DNA from 4 places in the Streptomyces incarnatus genome. Region 4 is predicted to be linked to each of the others. Evidence: riboswitches for the same ligand, from Rfam matches in the RefSeq annotation. Region 4 holds a riboswitch; each other region holds the start of a gene.
What was found. A riboswitch is a leader RNA that binds a small molecule or an ion and turns the genes downstream of it on or off. The one in region 4 is predicted to bind cyclic di-AMP.
Positions count from the first base shown of each region.

Region 1 (3,705 bases), 5.1 Mb from region 4:
AGGGGTGTCCCATGTCCCGAGCGTCCGCCCGTCATGTCCTGCCCGAGTTCACCGAGCGCACCGGCAGCGGTGCCCGCACGCTCGATCCCTACGGCAAGCTCTTCGAGGACCGGATCGTCTTCCTCGGTACCGCGCTGGACGACACGGCGGCGAACGACGTGATGGCGCAGTTCATGTACCTCGAACACGCCGCCCCGGAGCGGGACATCACGCTGTACGTCAACTCCCCCGGCGGCACGTTCAGCGCGCTGACGGCGGTCTACGACACGATGCGCTACGTCAGTTGCGACGTGGCGACCTACTGCCTGGGACAGGCCGCCTCTCACGCCGCGCTGCTGCTCGCGGCCGGCACGCCGGGCAAGCGGTTCACCCTGCCGGGCGCCCGCATGGTGATCGAGCAGCCGCAGCTCCCGGAACCGATGCAGGGTCAGTTCAGCGATCTGCTCATCCAGGCCGAGGAGTTGGCCCGGATGCGCACGGTGGCGGAGGAGATGCTGGCACGGCACACCGGGCGCACGGCCGAGCAGGTGCGGCGCGATCTGGAGCGGGACCTGGTCCTCGACGCCGCCGGGGCGGTGGCCTACGGCCTGGTCGACGCCGTCGTGCCCGGCCGGCGGAGCACCCCCGGCGCACCGGACGCGAGGTGAGCCGCCGATGCTGCCGGAGCTGCCGCCACTGCCCGCACTCACGCGTGCCGAGGGCGATCTGATCGACCGTTATCTCGAGGCCGCCGACCTGCTGGGCCGCATCAACCCCGCGCACGGCGGGGACACCTATCACGGGCTGCGCGCCGCCCAGGCCCTGGCACGCAAGGCCGCAGAGCTGCGTGACGCCCTCGCGTTGATGCACCGGCGGGGCGAGACGGAGCTGCACGGGGACACGCTGGCACGGGCCTTGCGGGTGCTGGACGGCGAACGCCGTACCGCGCGCGTCGCGCTCCCGCCCGACGGTGTCGGCTGATCCGGACGCCGGACCGGCCTGACGCGGCCCGGGTGTCGACAGGAGCCGCCCTCGCCGGAGTTGAAACGGCCCGAACGACGTACCGCCGACCGGTGTATATCCCGATCATTCTACGAGCCTCCCGACTTGCGCCCAGCGTGTGTCCGCCGTTCCCGAGAAAGCGCTTCTTCCCAGGTCGGGGGCTACGTCGGGGATCTGACGGCGCCTCGAACAGAACACTGTCCACCCGAACGGGCGAGTGGTGAGTAACACCACAAATCCACGGATGCATTGGGATTTTCGGACCGGTGTGGGCGAAGATCCCGTCCGACGACAAGCCCCCGCCACCGCGGCGGGGCGGTCCGGGCGGACGCCGAGTCCTGCCGCCGTCCCGGATGACCGGTCGACAGGAGTGGATCGGCAGGAGTGGAGGACCCAGGCAAGACGGGTCGCCGGAACGGATGTTCGTCTGCACGTCGCAGACGGCCGGACGTTCCGAGCAACCCTTGGGGTGAAGCCGCGGCAACGCGGCCGGGCAACTTCGCCAGCCCGAATCCGACAGGTCATCCTTCACAGGCGGCTGACGAAGGGTTGCGCATGACTGCGCCTAATCGTGTCCCGTCGCTCATGGTCCGGGCCGGCACGGCCTCGGCCCTCACCCTCGCCGCCGTCGGCGGCTCGATCGCGGTCCCCGGGCTCGCCACCGATGCCTCGGCCGCGACCCTCGCGACCAAAGCACTGCAGGTCGCGGCCTCGAAGAAGGGGTCCCCGTACCAGTACGGGGCCACCGGGCCGCGCAGGTTCGACTGCTCGGGGCTGACGCTCTACTCGTTCAAGAAGGCGGGCAAGACCCTGCCGCGGACCGCCGCGCAGCAGTACAACCGGACGAACCACATCTCCGCCAGCCATCGCAGGGCTGGTGACCTGGTGTTCTTCCACTACGGCTCGAACGTCTACCACGTCGGCATCTACGCCGGGCACAACAAGATCTGGCACGCCCCGAGGACCGGTTCCGTGGTCCGGCTCGAGAAGATCTGGACGTCGAGCGTCTGGTACGGCCGGGTCAGCTGACCCGCCGTCAGGGCAGGAGCGGCTCCAGCAGCAGGGCCGCTCCCAGCACCGTCAGCGCCACCCCGGTGCCCGCCTGGAGCCCACGGGCGGCCCGGGGCCGGCGCAGCCATCCGCCCAGCCGGTCCACCAGCAGCGCGACCACCTGGAACCACACCAGCGCCAGCGCGCACACGATGAGCGCGAGCAGCAGGGTCCGGGGCAGCGCGGGGCTCCCGGCGGGCACGAACTGCGGCAGCAGGCTGAGGAAGGTCAGCGAGGCCTTCGGATTGAGGACGTTGGTGACGAAGCCCTGCCGGAGCGGGTGCGCCGGCTCGGCCGCCGTGTCCTTCGGCGACTGGACGGCTCCCCGCAGCGACCACAGCGTGCGCACCCCGAGGTGCAGCACATAGGCGCCGCCCAGCAGTTGCAGCGCCCGGAACAGCGCGGGCACGGCCACCAGCACCGCCGCGACACCGGCCACCGCCAGGGTGGTGTGCACCAGGAGTCCGCCCGCGATACCGAGCCCGCAGACCGCGCCGGCCCGGCGTGAGACCAGCGCGTTGCGTACGACCACGGTGAAGTCGGCGCCCGGCATGGCGACCAGACCGGCGGCGATACCGGTGAAGGCGATGAGCTGTCCGTCCATGTGCCCAGACTGCCTTGGCAGAGCCTTCAGCAGGTATTTCGGCTTTTCTGGGTGAGCCTGAAGCAATGCTTTAGGCTGGTCCCATGTACGACCCCACCCGGCTGGCCGCACTGGTGGCCGTCGCGGAGGCCGGCTCCATCACCCGGGCCGCCGACCGGCTCGGCTACACGCCGCCCGCCCTCTCCCAGCAACTGGCCAAGCTGGAGCGGGAGGCGGGTACCGCGCTGCTGGTGCGGCACCATCGCGGGGCGCGGCTGACCGAGGCGGGCGAGGTGCTGGTGGCCCGGGCCCGGCGGGTGCTGGACGAGCTGGAACAGGCCCGGCACGAGCTGGCCCGGCTGACCGGTCTCACCGGCGGCGCGCTGCGGCTCGGCACCTTCCCGACCGCAGGGGTGCATCTGCTGCCACCGGCGCTGAGCGCGTTCCGCCGGGCCCACCCGGACGTGACGCTGTCGGTCGCGGACTACGATCCGCCGACCGGGGTCACGGCGGTGGCGGCCGGCGAGGTGGACCTGGCGCTGACCCACACCTACCACCCGGCCGAGCGCTCCCCGGTGCCGTCGTCGGTGCGTCTGGAGCCGGTCCTGGTGGAGGAGCTGGTGCTGGTGACCGCGCCCGGACACGCCCTGAGCAGCACCTCGTCCCGGCTGCCCCTGGCCGAGCTGGCAGGACAGCCGCTGATCAGCATGGCGCCGCACCATCCGGCCCGCCGGGACATCGAGGCGCTGCTGTCCGAGGCGGGCGCCACACCGGCCCTGCTGGTACCGACCCCGGGATACGCCGTGGTCTGCGCCCTCGTCAGCGCCGGGCTCGGCGTGGCCGTCGTCCCCGAGATGGTGGCCCGCACGGCCTCCACACCGGTCGGCGTACGCCCCCTGGAAGCGGGCCGCCTGCACCGCACCATCTCCGTGGCCTACCGCCCGGACGAATCCACGCCGGCCGCGGACGCCTTCCGCGCACTGCTCCGAGGAGCCTTCGGCCGAGCGGGCCGCTCGCCGGGAGCTTGAGCGCCCGAGCGGGCCGTCCCGGGGCCTTCGGTGTTGTCCTGCCGTACCGGGGTGACCTTGCCT
Region 1 covers NZ_CP011497.1:7,296,131-7,299,835, reverse strand. The annotation lists gene ABB07_RS33120 (ATP-dependent Clp protease proteolytic subunit) at 12-647, shown strand; gene ABB07_RS33115 (hypothetical protein) at 655-960, shown strand; cyclic di-AMP (ydaO/yuaA leader) riboswitch at 1,380-1,533, shown strand; gene ABB07_RS33110 (C40 family peptidase) at 1,537-2,010, shown strand; gene ABB07_RS33105 (LysE family translocator) at 2,018-2,635, opposite strand; gene ABB07_RS33100 (LysR family transcriptional regulator) at 2,719-3,642, shown strand.
Region 1: linked by a shared signal. The riboswitch ahead of ABB07_RS33110 (C40 family peptidase) and the one ahead of ABB07_RS09860 (M23 family metallopeptidase) in region 4 are both predicted to bind cyclic di-AMP.

Region 2 (3,705 bases), 2.3 Mb from region 4:
AGGTGCGGCATGCCGGCGTCCTGCTGGAGCTGTCGGTCGATCGCGTCCTCCAGGAGGTGCGTCGCGGCCAGGTACGCGCGCCAGGCGCGCTGCTCCTCGGGGCTGAGCCAGCGGGTCGTCATGCCGCCAGTGTAAGTTTGTTTCAAACTTGAACCAAGACTCGCCTCGCAGGGAGACCGCGCCGATGTCGTACCCGTACGTGCTGCTGTCCGCCGCCGTCTCCCTCGATGGCTACCTGGACGACACCGGCCCGGACCGGCTCCTGCTGTCCAGTCCGGCCGACTTCGACCGGGTCGACGCGGTACGGGCCTCCGTCGACGCCATCCTGGTCGGCGCCGGCACGATCCGCGCCGACAACCCGCGGCTGCTGGTCAACTCCGCCGAGCGCCGCGCGGCGCGGGTGCGGGCGGGCCGGCCGGAGTACCCGCTGAAGGTCACCGTCACCGCCGGCGGCGACCTCGACCCCGGCGCCGCCTTCTGGCACACCGGCGGCGAGAAGCTCGTCTACACGACCGACGAGGGCGCCGAGCGGGCGGCCGGACGCGTCGGCGGCACCGCCGGCATCGTGCCGCTGGGCCCCGAGCTCGACTGGCGGGCGCTGCTGACCCACCTGCACGACGTGCGCGGCGTCGAGCGGCTGATGGTCGAGGGCGGCGGCACGGTCCACACCCAGCTGCTGCGGCTGGGCCTCGCCGACGAGCTCCAGCTGGTCCTCGCCCCGCTGTTCGTCGGCGACCCGGCCGCACCCCGCCTGTTCGGCCCCGGCGGCTACCAGGCCGGCCGGCTGCGCCTGACCGAGACCCGCAGGATCGAGGACGTCGTCCTCATGCGCTATGAGCCCACGGCCCCCGGCACCGGCCCGCTGCCCGCCGCGGCCGACCGTCACTGGTTGCGCACGGCGTGCGAACTGGCCGCGCTGTGTCCGCCCTCGCGGACGGCCTTCAGCGTCGGGGCGGTCGTCGTGGCCGAAGACGGCACCGAGCTGGCCCGGGGGCATTCGCGGGAGGGTGAGGACCCGGTGGTCCACGCGGAGGAGGCGGCGCTCGCGAAGCTCGACCCGGCGGATCCCCGGCTGGCCGGTGCCACGGTCTACAGCAGCCTGGAGCCCTGCGCCCGGCGGGCCTCCCGCCCGGCACCCTGCGCCGAGCTGATTCTGCGGGCGGGGGTGCGCAGGGTGGTCACGGCGTGGCAGGAGCCGGACACGTTCGTGGCGGGGGCCGACGGGACGGGGGTCCTGGTCAAGGGAGGTGCCGAGGTGGTCGTACTGCCTGAGCTGGCGGAACTCGCCAAGGCGCCGAACAGGCACCTGCTGGGCTGATGCCCGGCCCGGCCGGGCCGGGAAACACTCAGGGCCTGGAATCCAGTGGATTCCAGGCCCTGAGTCTTCAGTAGCGGGGACAGGATTTGAACCTGCGACCTCTGGGTTATGAGCCCAGCGAGCTACCGAGCTGCTCCACCCCGCGTCGTTGTGACTCCAGAGTACCCCATGCTCAGGGCAGCATGCACACCCACTTTCCCGGGGTGGTTGATCGTCTTCACGGAGGGTGACCGGACGACAGCCCTCCGCATAACATCTGAGACACCATCAAAAACGCCGAGACTCCTGAACTGCGGCCAACTCGCCCGTTTTGCCGTGGTCCTGGCCGGTAAGTCCGGGCCGGAAAACGTTAATGATCAAGCCGAACGGCTTGGAAAGTGACTGGCAGGTCTATTAACGTTCGATAACGCAGCGCGGTCGTCCCAGCCGTCACAAGAGGCGGCTCCGTGCGCACGCGCCGAATCCCGCGAGGGAACCGGGGAACCACCACCTTGGGGTGAATCGCGCGAATGCCGCAGTTGGTATACGCGCGTAGGAGACCTTCCTGCTCCGAACCCGTCAGCTAACCCGGTAGGCGGAGGAAGGAAAGGAGTACGCCCGAGTGGCGTCCAACCGGCCCGCCCCAGAAGCCCCGTTCGTGCCCTCGCAAGCCCAGCCGGAGACCTTCGGCTACGGCGCCTACCGCGCCGAGGAGGGGCCCTGGGAGGAGTGGAACCCCACCGAGGACTCCGTCGCCGCGGCCCGGGGCCGGCACCGCGTCAGCAAGCAGCGCGGCGGCTTCGCGCGCAGCTCCACCGTCCTCGGCGTCGGCGTGATCGCCGCGGTCGGCGCGGGCGGCATGGCCAGCGCCAACACCGGCAAGCCGCCGGTCTCCATATCCCTGCCGGACCTGGACTCCGTCGAGCACATCTTCGGCGGCTCCTCCGACGCGCACCAGGCCACCGCCACCGGTCTCAGCAAGGTCGGCGTGACCACCGACAGCGGGGACAGCGGCAGCGCGGGCGAGGCCCTGCGCAACCGGATCATGGCCCAGGCCGAGCAGCAGAAGGGCCAGGCCGACACCAAGGCCATCGCCGCCACGATCGCCGCGGCCGACCAGCAGACCGCCGCCGCGGCCGCCAAGGCGGAGAAGGAGGCCGCCGCCCAGGCCACCGCCGCCAAGGAGAAGGCGGAGGCCGACGCCAAGAAGGCCGCCGAGGCCAAGCGGCTGGCCGAGCTGGCCAAGCAGTACACGCTGCCGGTCGTCTCGTACACGATCACCGGCACCTTCGGGCAGCCCGGCGCGATGTGGTCCTCCGGCTACCACACCGGCCTCGACTTCGCCGCCCCCACCGGCACCCTCATCAAGGCCGTCCACAGCGGCACGGTCACCCAGGCCGGCTGGGCCGGCGCCTACGGCTACCGCACCGTCATCACCCTGGACGACGGCACCGAGCTGTGGTTCTGCCACCAGTCCTCGATCAACGTCTCCGTGGGGCAGAAGGTCTCCACCGGCCAGGTCATCGGCCGCGTCGGCGCCACCGGCAACGTCACCGGCCCGCACCTGCACCTGGAGGTCCACCCGAACGGCCAGGCCACCGCCATCGACCCGGCGCCGTGGCTGCGCGACAAGGGGCTCAACCCCTGACCGTGGCATTCGTGTGAATCCGGCGCCGACGGTGGAATGGGATGATCCACCGTCGGCGTTGACTTGGGGCATGACCTCTCTGCGCACACTCGGCTCCTCCGACCTCCAGGTCTTCCCGCTCTGCCTGGGCGGCAACGTCTTCGGCTGGACCGCCGACGAGGAGACCTCCTTCGCCGTCCTCGACGCCTACACGGCGGCCGGCGGCAACTTCATCGACACCGCCGACTCCTACTCCGCCTGGATCGACGGCCACAAGGGCGGCGAGTCCGAGACGATCATCAGCAAGTGGGTCAAGGCCCGCGGCAACCGCGACGACGTCGTCATCGCCACCAAGGTCAGCCAGCACCCCGAGTACCAGGGCCTGTCCGCTGCCAACATCAAGGCGGCCGCCGACGCCTCCCTGCGCCGCCTGGACACCGACCACATCGACCTCTACTACACCCACTTCGACAAGCCCGAGGTCCCGGTCGAGGAGATCATCGGCGCGCTGGACGAGCTGGTGAAGGCGGGCAAGGTCCGCCACATCGCCGCCTCGAACATCAGCCCCGAGCGCCTGAAGGCCTCCCTGGACTTCTCCGACCGCGAGGGCCTGGCCCGCTATGTCGCCCTCCAGCCCCACTACAACCTGGTCTCCCGCGACACCTACGAGGGCCCGCTGCAGGACCTGGTCGCCAAGGAAGGCCTGTCCGCGGTGCCCTACTTCTCCCTCGCCTCGGGCTTCCTGACCGGCAAGTACCGCCCCGGCACCAAGGTCGACAGC
Region 2 covers NZ_CP011497.1:4,533,445-4,537,149, forward strand. The annotation lists gene ABB07_RS20365 (MarR family winged helix-turn-helix transcriptional regulator) at 1-122, opposite strand, end outside; gene ABB07_RS20370 (dihydrofolate reductase family protein) at 185-1,318, shown strand; tRNA gene ABB07_RS20375 (tRNA-Met) at 1,390-1,463, opposite strand; cyclic di-AMP (ydaO/yuaA leader) riboswitch at 1,764-1,910, shown strand; gene ABB07_RS20380 (M23 family metallopeptidase) at 1,920-2,945, shown strand; gene ABB07_RS20385 (aldo/keto reductase) at 3,016-3,705, shown strand, end outside.
Region 2: linked by a shared signal. The riboswitch ahead of ABB07_RS20380 (M23 family metallopeptidase) and the one ahead of ABB07_RS09860 (M23 family metallopeptidase) in region 4 are both predicted to bind cyclic di-AMP.

Region 3 (3,705 bases), 1.4 Mb from region 4:
GCCTTGGCGTCGCACTCGCGCAGCGGCACCAGCGCGGCCCGCGCCTCCTCCGCGTACCGCACGGTGTCCCGGCGGGCCTGCTCCAGCGCGGGGTGGGCGCGCAGCGCGGCCAGCGCCTCGGCGTGCCGGGCGTCGTCGCTGAGGTCGGAGTCGAGCAGCTCGCACAGCGCGATGTCCTCGGCCAGACCCAGGCGGGCGGCCCGCTCGCGCAGCCGGAGCACGGGCAGCGTCGGGATGCCCTCGCGCAGGTCGGTGCCCGGGGTCTTGCCGGACTCGTGCGAGTCGGAGGCGATGTCCAGGACGTCGTCGGCGAGCTGGAAGGCGACACCGAGCCGCTCGCCGTACTGGGTGAGCACGTCCACGACCGTCTCGTCGGCGCCGGACATCATCGCGCCGAACCGGCACGACACCGCCACCAGCGAGCCCGTCTTGCCGCCGAGCACGTCCAGGTAGTGCTCGACCGGGTCGCGGCCGTCGGAGGGGCCGGCGGTCTCCAGGATCTGGCCGGTGACCAGCCGCTCGAACGCGAGCGCCTGCACCCGGACCGCCTCGGGGCCGAGGTCGGCGAGGATCTGGGAGGCGCGGGCGAAGAGGAAGTCGCCGGTGAGCACCGCGACGGAGTTGCCCCAGCGGGTGTTGGCGCTGTCCACGCCGCGGCGCACGGCCGCCTCGTCCATGACGTCGTCGTGGTACAGCGTGGCGAGGTGGGTCAGCTCCACGACCACGGCCGAGGGCACGATGCCCGGCGCGTAGGGGTCGCCGAACTGGGCCGCGAGCATCACGAGCAGCGGCCGGAACCGCTTCCCGCCGGCTCGTACGAGGTGCTGCGCGGCCTCCGTGATGAACGGGACCTCGCTCTTGGTGGCCTCGAGCAAGCCTTCCTCGACAGCCGCCAATCCGGCCTGGACATCGGCTTCCAGAGCCTGGTCCCGCACGCTCAGCCCGAACGGCCCGACGACGGTCACGAGGGGTCTCCTGTCTGCTGGTGTCTGCTGGCGATTACACGGTTTGTCGATAGGTCGCTGCCATCACTCAAGTCAGCGTATCCGGTCCCTGTTCGATCACCGATAGCGCCCACCGGTCCAGCCCGGGCGGTATCGGATCACGACCGGTATGTTTTTGATCAAGTGCTATGAGCGGACATTTATCGACTTAACAGGAATCCGCGCCCTGTGTCGCGAACCGAAGAGCGGGCGGAGTAATGCCTGCCACCCGATTCACCCAAATCCCTCATGTCCGATTTAAAATACTTTGCGATTTAGTGAGTTGGGTCACGCGCGATCACGCGCAACCGCCACCCCTGAGGGCCCGCCAGGCTACCTCCACTCCTTGCTCCGTGGGCGAGTTGAGAGTTGGCAACCGCAAAGGATCAAGTGTCCCAAACGGCGCATACCAAGGTCAAACTGGACGTTATGTGAATCCAGCCCTTGTTCCCGACATGTGCTCTCGCATACGTTCCGGGCCAGTCGGGTGGACGCCGAATCCTGCCGCCGCCCGTGTGACCCATCGACGAACTCATTCGTACGGCAGGAGCGGGGGACCCAGGTAAGTCCGCCGGACCGGCCGGCACACGCCGCACCGGAACGGCTAGGGGTGAAGCCGTGTCCTCTCCCGAGGGCGCGGCCGGGCACCTCCCCGCCCGAACCCGACAGCTCACCTCGCAGGCGCCGGAGAGGACTTCCCCATGCCCGCTGCCGCTCAGCACCGCCGCCCCCGCGCCAACCGTCTCGCCCGCGCCCTCGCCGTCGCCGGCACCGGCGCCGCCGTCCTCGCCCTGCCGCTCATCGGTGCCACCAGCGCCTCCGCGGCCACCGGCACGACCGCCACCAAGACGGCTTCCACCACCCTCGCCGGGTACCCGAACAACCTCGACGGCTGGATCCGCGAGTCCCTCGCGATCATGGCCCAGAAGGGCATCCCGGGCACCTACGACGGCATCCACCGCAACGTCATGCGGGAGTCCTCCGGCAACCCGAACGCCATCAACAACTGGGACTCCAACGCCGCCAAGGGCATCCCGTCCAAGGGCCTGCTCCAGGTGATCGACCCGACCTTCAACGCCTACCACGTGGCCGGCACCTCCTTCGACCCCTACGACCCGGTCGCCAACATCACCGCGGCCTGCAACTACGCCGCCGCGCGGTACGGGTCGATCGACAACGTGTCCAGCGCGTACTGACGGTCCCGCGACCGGCCCGGCCTCGGCCGCCCGGAGTGTGCCCCGACCTGACGGAGGGGCGCGCCGGGCGGCCGTCGCCGCTTCCGCGGGACGGGCGGGCGCCTACTGATGTGCCGGTCAGTCGGTCGGGAACAGTCTTTCGAGGACGGCGGCGATGCCGTCGTCCTCGTTCGACAGGGTGACCTCGTCGGCCACCGCCTTCAGTTCGGGGTGCGCGTTGGCCATGGCGACCCCGCGTCCGGCCCACTCGAACATCGGGATGTCGTTGGGCATGTCGCCGAACGCCAGGGCCGCCTCCGCCGCGATCCCGAGCCGCTCGGCGGCCAGCGCGAGACCGGTCGCCTTGGTCACCCCCGACGGCTGGAGCTCCACGGTCCCCGGCCCCGACATGGTGACGGTCGCGAGCGAGCCCACCACCGCGCGCGCGATGGCCGCCAACTCGTCGTCGGGCAGGGCGGCATGGCGCAGCAGCACCTTGCTGATCGGCGCGCACCACAGGTCGTCGCGCCGGCCGACCCGGACCGCGGGCAGGGTCGGGTGCGGCATCCGGTACCCGGGCTCGATCAGCGTGAGCCCGTCGACCCCGTCCTGGTCGACGGCCGCGTACACCTGCCCCACCTCGGCCTCGATCTTGCCGAGCGCGGTCTCGGCCAGCTCCCGGTCCAGCCGGACCGACCACAGCAGACGGCCGGTCCCGGCGTCGTAGACCTGTGCGCCCTGGCCGCACACCGCGAGCCCCGTGCAGCCGAGGTGCGCGAGGAGCTGCCGTACCCGCGGAGCCGGGCGGCCCGTCACCACCAGGTGCCGGGCACCGGCCCGCGCCACCCGCGCGAGCGCGGCGAGCGACCGGCCGGAGACGCTGTCGTCGCCGCGCAGCAGTGTTCCGTCCAGGTCGGTGGCGATCAGTGCATATGCGGGTGAGGCTGCCATGATCAGAGAATACGGATACCTGGCTCCGCCGACTCACCTTGTCGCCCTGCGCACTTACGTGCTGATCCACCCCAAGTGGTGTCTCCCGCCTCCTCGTTGATGCGCGCCGATGAGCGGGATCAGGGCGGGCCGCGGCCTCACCCGTGGGCCGACGCCAGGTGTTTCGTCAGGCGCGGTGAGGCGAACTCCGTGCCGCAGACGAAACGCATCACCGGGCCGTACGACGACGCCGCCGGCAGACCGGTGAAGTACAGGCCGGGAACGGACGAGACGAAGCCGGGGCCGAGCCTCGGCGTGCCGCGGCTCACCGCGAGCCGGGTGCGCAGTTCGTGGCCGAGGAAGTCCATCGCCGCGATGTCCACGCGGTAGCCGGTGGCGGCGATGACGTGGTCGGCGGTGAGCCGCTCGGTGTGCCCGCCGTGGGTGCGGACGGTGAGGACGGGGCTGCCGCCCGGTGCCTCGGCGCTCACCACCCGCTCCACGTCCTGCACCTGCACCGCGCTCTCGAAGCGCTCGCGCAGCCACCAGGCGCCGAGCGGTCCGAGGACCCGGCGGACCAGGAAGTGGCGGGTGGCCTCGGGCAGGTAGCGGTAGGG
Region 3 covers NZ_CP011497.1:3,644,538-3,648,242, forward strand. The annotation lists gene ABB07_RS16210 (polyprenyl synthetase family protein) at 1-965, opposite strand, end outside; cyclic di-AMP (ydaO/yuaA leader) riboswitch at 1,498-1,680, shown strand; gene ABB07_RS16215 (transglycosylase SLT domain-containing protein) at 1,685-2,179, shown strand; gene ABB07_RS16220 (HAD family hydrolase) at 2,297-3,109, opposite strand; gene ABB07_RS16225 (FAD-dependent oxidoreductase) at 3,247-3,705, opposite strand, start outside.
Region 3: linked by a shared signal. The riboswitch ahead of ABB07_RS16215 (transglycosylase SLT domain-containing protein) and the one ahead of ABB07_RS09860 (M23 family metallopeptidase) in region 4 are both predicted to bind cyclic di-AMP.

Region 4 (3,705 bases):
GCCTCGGTGCGCCGCTGGGCGGCCCGGGCGGCGCCGAGCGGCTCCAGCAGCATGCGCATCTCCAGCAGGTCGGCCGCCTCCTGCTCGGTCGGCTCGGCCACGCACGCGCCCGCGTGCCGGCGGGTCACCACGAAGCCCTCGGCCTCCAGGGTGCGCAGGGCCTCGCGGACGGGGACGCGCGAGACGCCGTAGCGGCGGGCCAGGACTTCCTCGGTCAGCCGGCCACCGCGCTCGTAGACACCCGCGACGATGTCGTCCCGGATGGCCGTGCACACCGAGTGCGCCGGAATACGCATGACCGACCTCCGCCTTAATCCCCGTGAAACGTCGACGATGGACGCGTGTTCCGTGACTCTATTCCAATGAGCCGGAATTTCCGACGGCGGGCCGGAATCCATGGATATTTTTTGGTCACAGGGTCCGCCGGACACCGCGGAAAACGGCGAAAGCCCCGGCTCGGTGAGCCGGGGCGCCGGATGCCGCGCGGTGCGGCGTCAGACGTTCACGCCGTGCTTGCGGAGGTAGGCGACGGGGTCGACGTCCGAGCCGTAGTCGGGGGTCGTACGGGCCTCGAAGTGCAGGTGCGGGCCGGTGGTGTTGCCGGTCGCGCCGGACAGGCCGATCCGCTGGCCCGGGACGACCCGCTGGCCCACCGAGACGCCGATGGACGACAGGTGGCCGTACTGGGTGTACATGCCGTCGGCCATCCGGATCACGATCTGGTTGCCGTACGCGCCACCCCAGCCGGTGGAGACGACGGTGCCGGAGCCGACCGCGTGGACGGGGGTGCCGGTCGCGGCGTGGAAGTCGATGCCCGTGTGGTGGCCGGAGGACCACAGGGAGCTGCTGGCCTGGTAGCCGGTGGAGACGTAGGAGTCGGCTATCGGGGCGACGAAGGCGTTCAGGCGCTTGCGCTCGGCCTCGCGGGCGGCGCGGGCCCTGGCCTCGCGCTCCTCCTTCGCCTTCCTGGCCGCGGCCTCCTCGGCCGCCTTCTGCTCGGCGGCCTTCTTCTGCGCGGTGGCCTGCGCGTCGATGTGCTCGGCGACGTCGTCGCTCACGGTGAGGACCGGCGTGAGGCCGGTCTGCTCCACGCCGTTCCCGGCGTTCTCGGCGGCGAGCGCCGGGGAGGCGGCGAGGGTGCCGATGACACCGGTGGTGGTGAGGGCCGCGATGCCCGCCGCCTGAGCGGTGGTGCGCTTGACCCGGCCGGGCTTGCGGTGCTTCCCGGTGGCGCACATGAACGCCATGGAGTGGCTGGTCCTTTCCTTCCCTCTCGCCTACCGGGTTAGCTGACGGGTTCGGAGCAGGAAGGTCTCCTACGGGCCCCCTCGCGGCTCGCGCGGGCGCCCGATTCACCCCAGGGACTGCGTGGGTCCCCGGCTCCCCTGGCTCGCGCCGTACGGGGACTCGGCGATGGCTGTCCGGTGCCGCGGGTGCGGCGCACTGCCTGACGAACAGCCCGGACGACGCTACGGAAGCCCGCTTCGGATTCCCAAACGGATCCGGGCTTTTGTAGCGCATCCCACAGGGCAGACGGGCAACCTCCGCCTCAAATCGGGCATCTGGGGAAGGGAGTGGAACAACAGGGGCCCTGACGGTCCGTAGACCGTCAGGGCCCCACGCGCGCGTGCGTCCGCTCGGGCGTGCCCGGCCGCCGCGGCGGCCCGCTCTACTCGGCCGCCACCACGGTCACTTCACCGATGCCGAGCGCCTCGACCGGCGCCTTGATCTGGGCGGCGTCACCGACGAGGACGGTCACCAGGCGGTCCACCGGGAAGGCGTTGACGACGGCCGCGGTGGCCTCCACCGTGCCCGTCGCGGCCAGCTGCTGATACAGCGTCGCCTGGAAGTCGTCGGGCAGGTGCTGCTCGACCTGGTCGGCGAGTGTGCTCGCGACGGCGGCCGCGGTCTCGTACTTCAGCGGTGCCACCCCCACGAGGTTCTGCACGGCCACGTCCCGCTCGGCGTCGGTCAGGCCGTCCGCCGCGAGGGTGCGCAGCACCTTCCACAGGTCCTCCAGCGCGGGGCCGGTGTTCGGGGTGTCCACGGAGCCGCTGATGGCGAGCATCGCGGCGCCCGTGCCGTCCGGCGCGGACCGGAGGACCTGGCCGAAGGAGCGCACACCGTAGGTGTAGCCCTTCTCCTCGCGCAGGACGCGGTCCAGCCTGGAGGTGAGGGTGCCGCCGAGGCAGTAGGTGCCGAGCACCTGGGCGGGCCACACGCGGTCGTGCCGGTCGGGGCCGACGCGGCCGATGAGCAGCTGCGTCTGCACGGCGCCGGGCCGGTCCACGATGACCACGCGCCCGGTGTCGTCGGCGGTCACCGGCGGCACGGGCCGCGGCTCGCCCGGGGTGCCGGTCCAGGCGCCGAGGGTGTCGCCGAGCAGCGCGTCCAGGTCGACCCCGGTGAGGTCGCCGACCACGACCGCGGTGGCCGTGGCCGGGCGTACGTGCCGGCCGTAGAAGGCGCGTACGGCGGCGGCGTCGATCTTCTCGACCGTCTCCTCGGTGCCCTGGCGCGGGCGCGACATGCGCGAGGCCACCGGGAACAGCTCCTTGGAGAGCTCCTTCGCGGCCCGGCGGGAGGGGTTGGCCAGCTCGTGCGGGATCTCGTCCAGGCGGTTGCGGACGAGGCGCTCGACCTCGCTGTCGGCGAAGGCGGGCGCGCGCAGCGCGTCGGCGAGCAGGCCGAGGCCCTTGGCCAGGCGGGAGGCCGGGACCTCCAGGCTGAGCCGGACGCCGGGGTGGTCGGCGTGCGCGTCCAGGGTGGCGCCCGCGCGCTCCAGCTCGGCGGCGAACTCCTCGGCGGAGTGCTTGTCGGTGCCCTCGGAGAAGGCCCGCGCCATGATCGTGGCGACGCCGTCCAGGCCGGCCGGCTCGGCGTCCAGGGGCGCGTCCAGCAGCACCTCTACGGCGACGACCTGCTGGCCGGGGCGGTGGCAGCGCAGCACGGTCAGGCCGTTGTCGAGCGCGGCCCGCTCGGGGGCCGGGAACGCCCACGGCCTGGCCTCGCCGGGCTGCGGCTGGGGGTGGAAGTCCATGGTGGCGAGCTCGGTCACTTGGCCGTCTCCTCGTTCTCGTTACCGGCCTCTACGGTGGCTTCCTGCTCCGGGTCCTCGGGCACGTCGGCGTCCGGGGCCTGCTCCGGGGACTTCGGTTCGTAGACCAGGACCGCGCGGTTGTCGGGGCGCAGACGGGCCTGGGCGACCTCCTGGACCTCCTGCGGGGTCACCTCCAGGACGCGCTTGACTGCGGTGAGGGCGAGCTGCGGGTCGCCGAACAGGACGGCGTACCGGCACAGTTCGTCGGCGCGGCCGGCGACCGTGCCGAGCCGGTCCAGCCACTCGCGCTCCAACTGGGCCTGGGCGCGCTCCATCTCCTCCGGCGTGGGGCCCTCCTCGGCGAACCGGGCCAGCTCCTCGTCGATGGCGGTCTCGATGACCGGGACCTCGACGTCACCGGACGTCTTCACGTCCAGCCAGCCCATGGAGGGCGCGCCGGCCAGGCGCAGCAGGCCGAAGCCGGCCGCGACGGCCGTACGGTCGCGGCGCACCAGCCGGTTGTACAGGCGGGAGGACTCGCCGCCGCCGAGGATGGTCAGGGCCAGGTCGGCGGCGTCGCACGCGCGCGTGCCGTCGTGCGGGAGCCGGTAGGCGGCCATCAGGGCGCGCGCCGGGACCTCCTCGACGACGACCTCGCGCTTCTG
Region 4 covers NZ_CP011497.1:2,228,025-2,231,729, forward strand. The annotation lists gene ABB07_RS09855 (GntR family transcriptional regulator) at 1-296, opposite strand, end outside; gene ABB07_RS09860 (M23 family metallopeptidase) at 495-1,247, opposite strand; cyclic di-AMP (ydaO/yuaA leader) riboswitch at 1,260-1,423, opposite strand; gene ABB07_RS09865 (M16 family metallopeptidase) at 1,670-3,058, opposite strand; gene ABB07_RS09870 (M16 family metallopeptidase) at 3,055-3,705, opposite strand, start outside.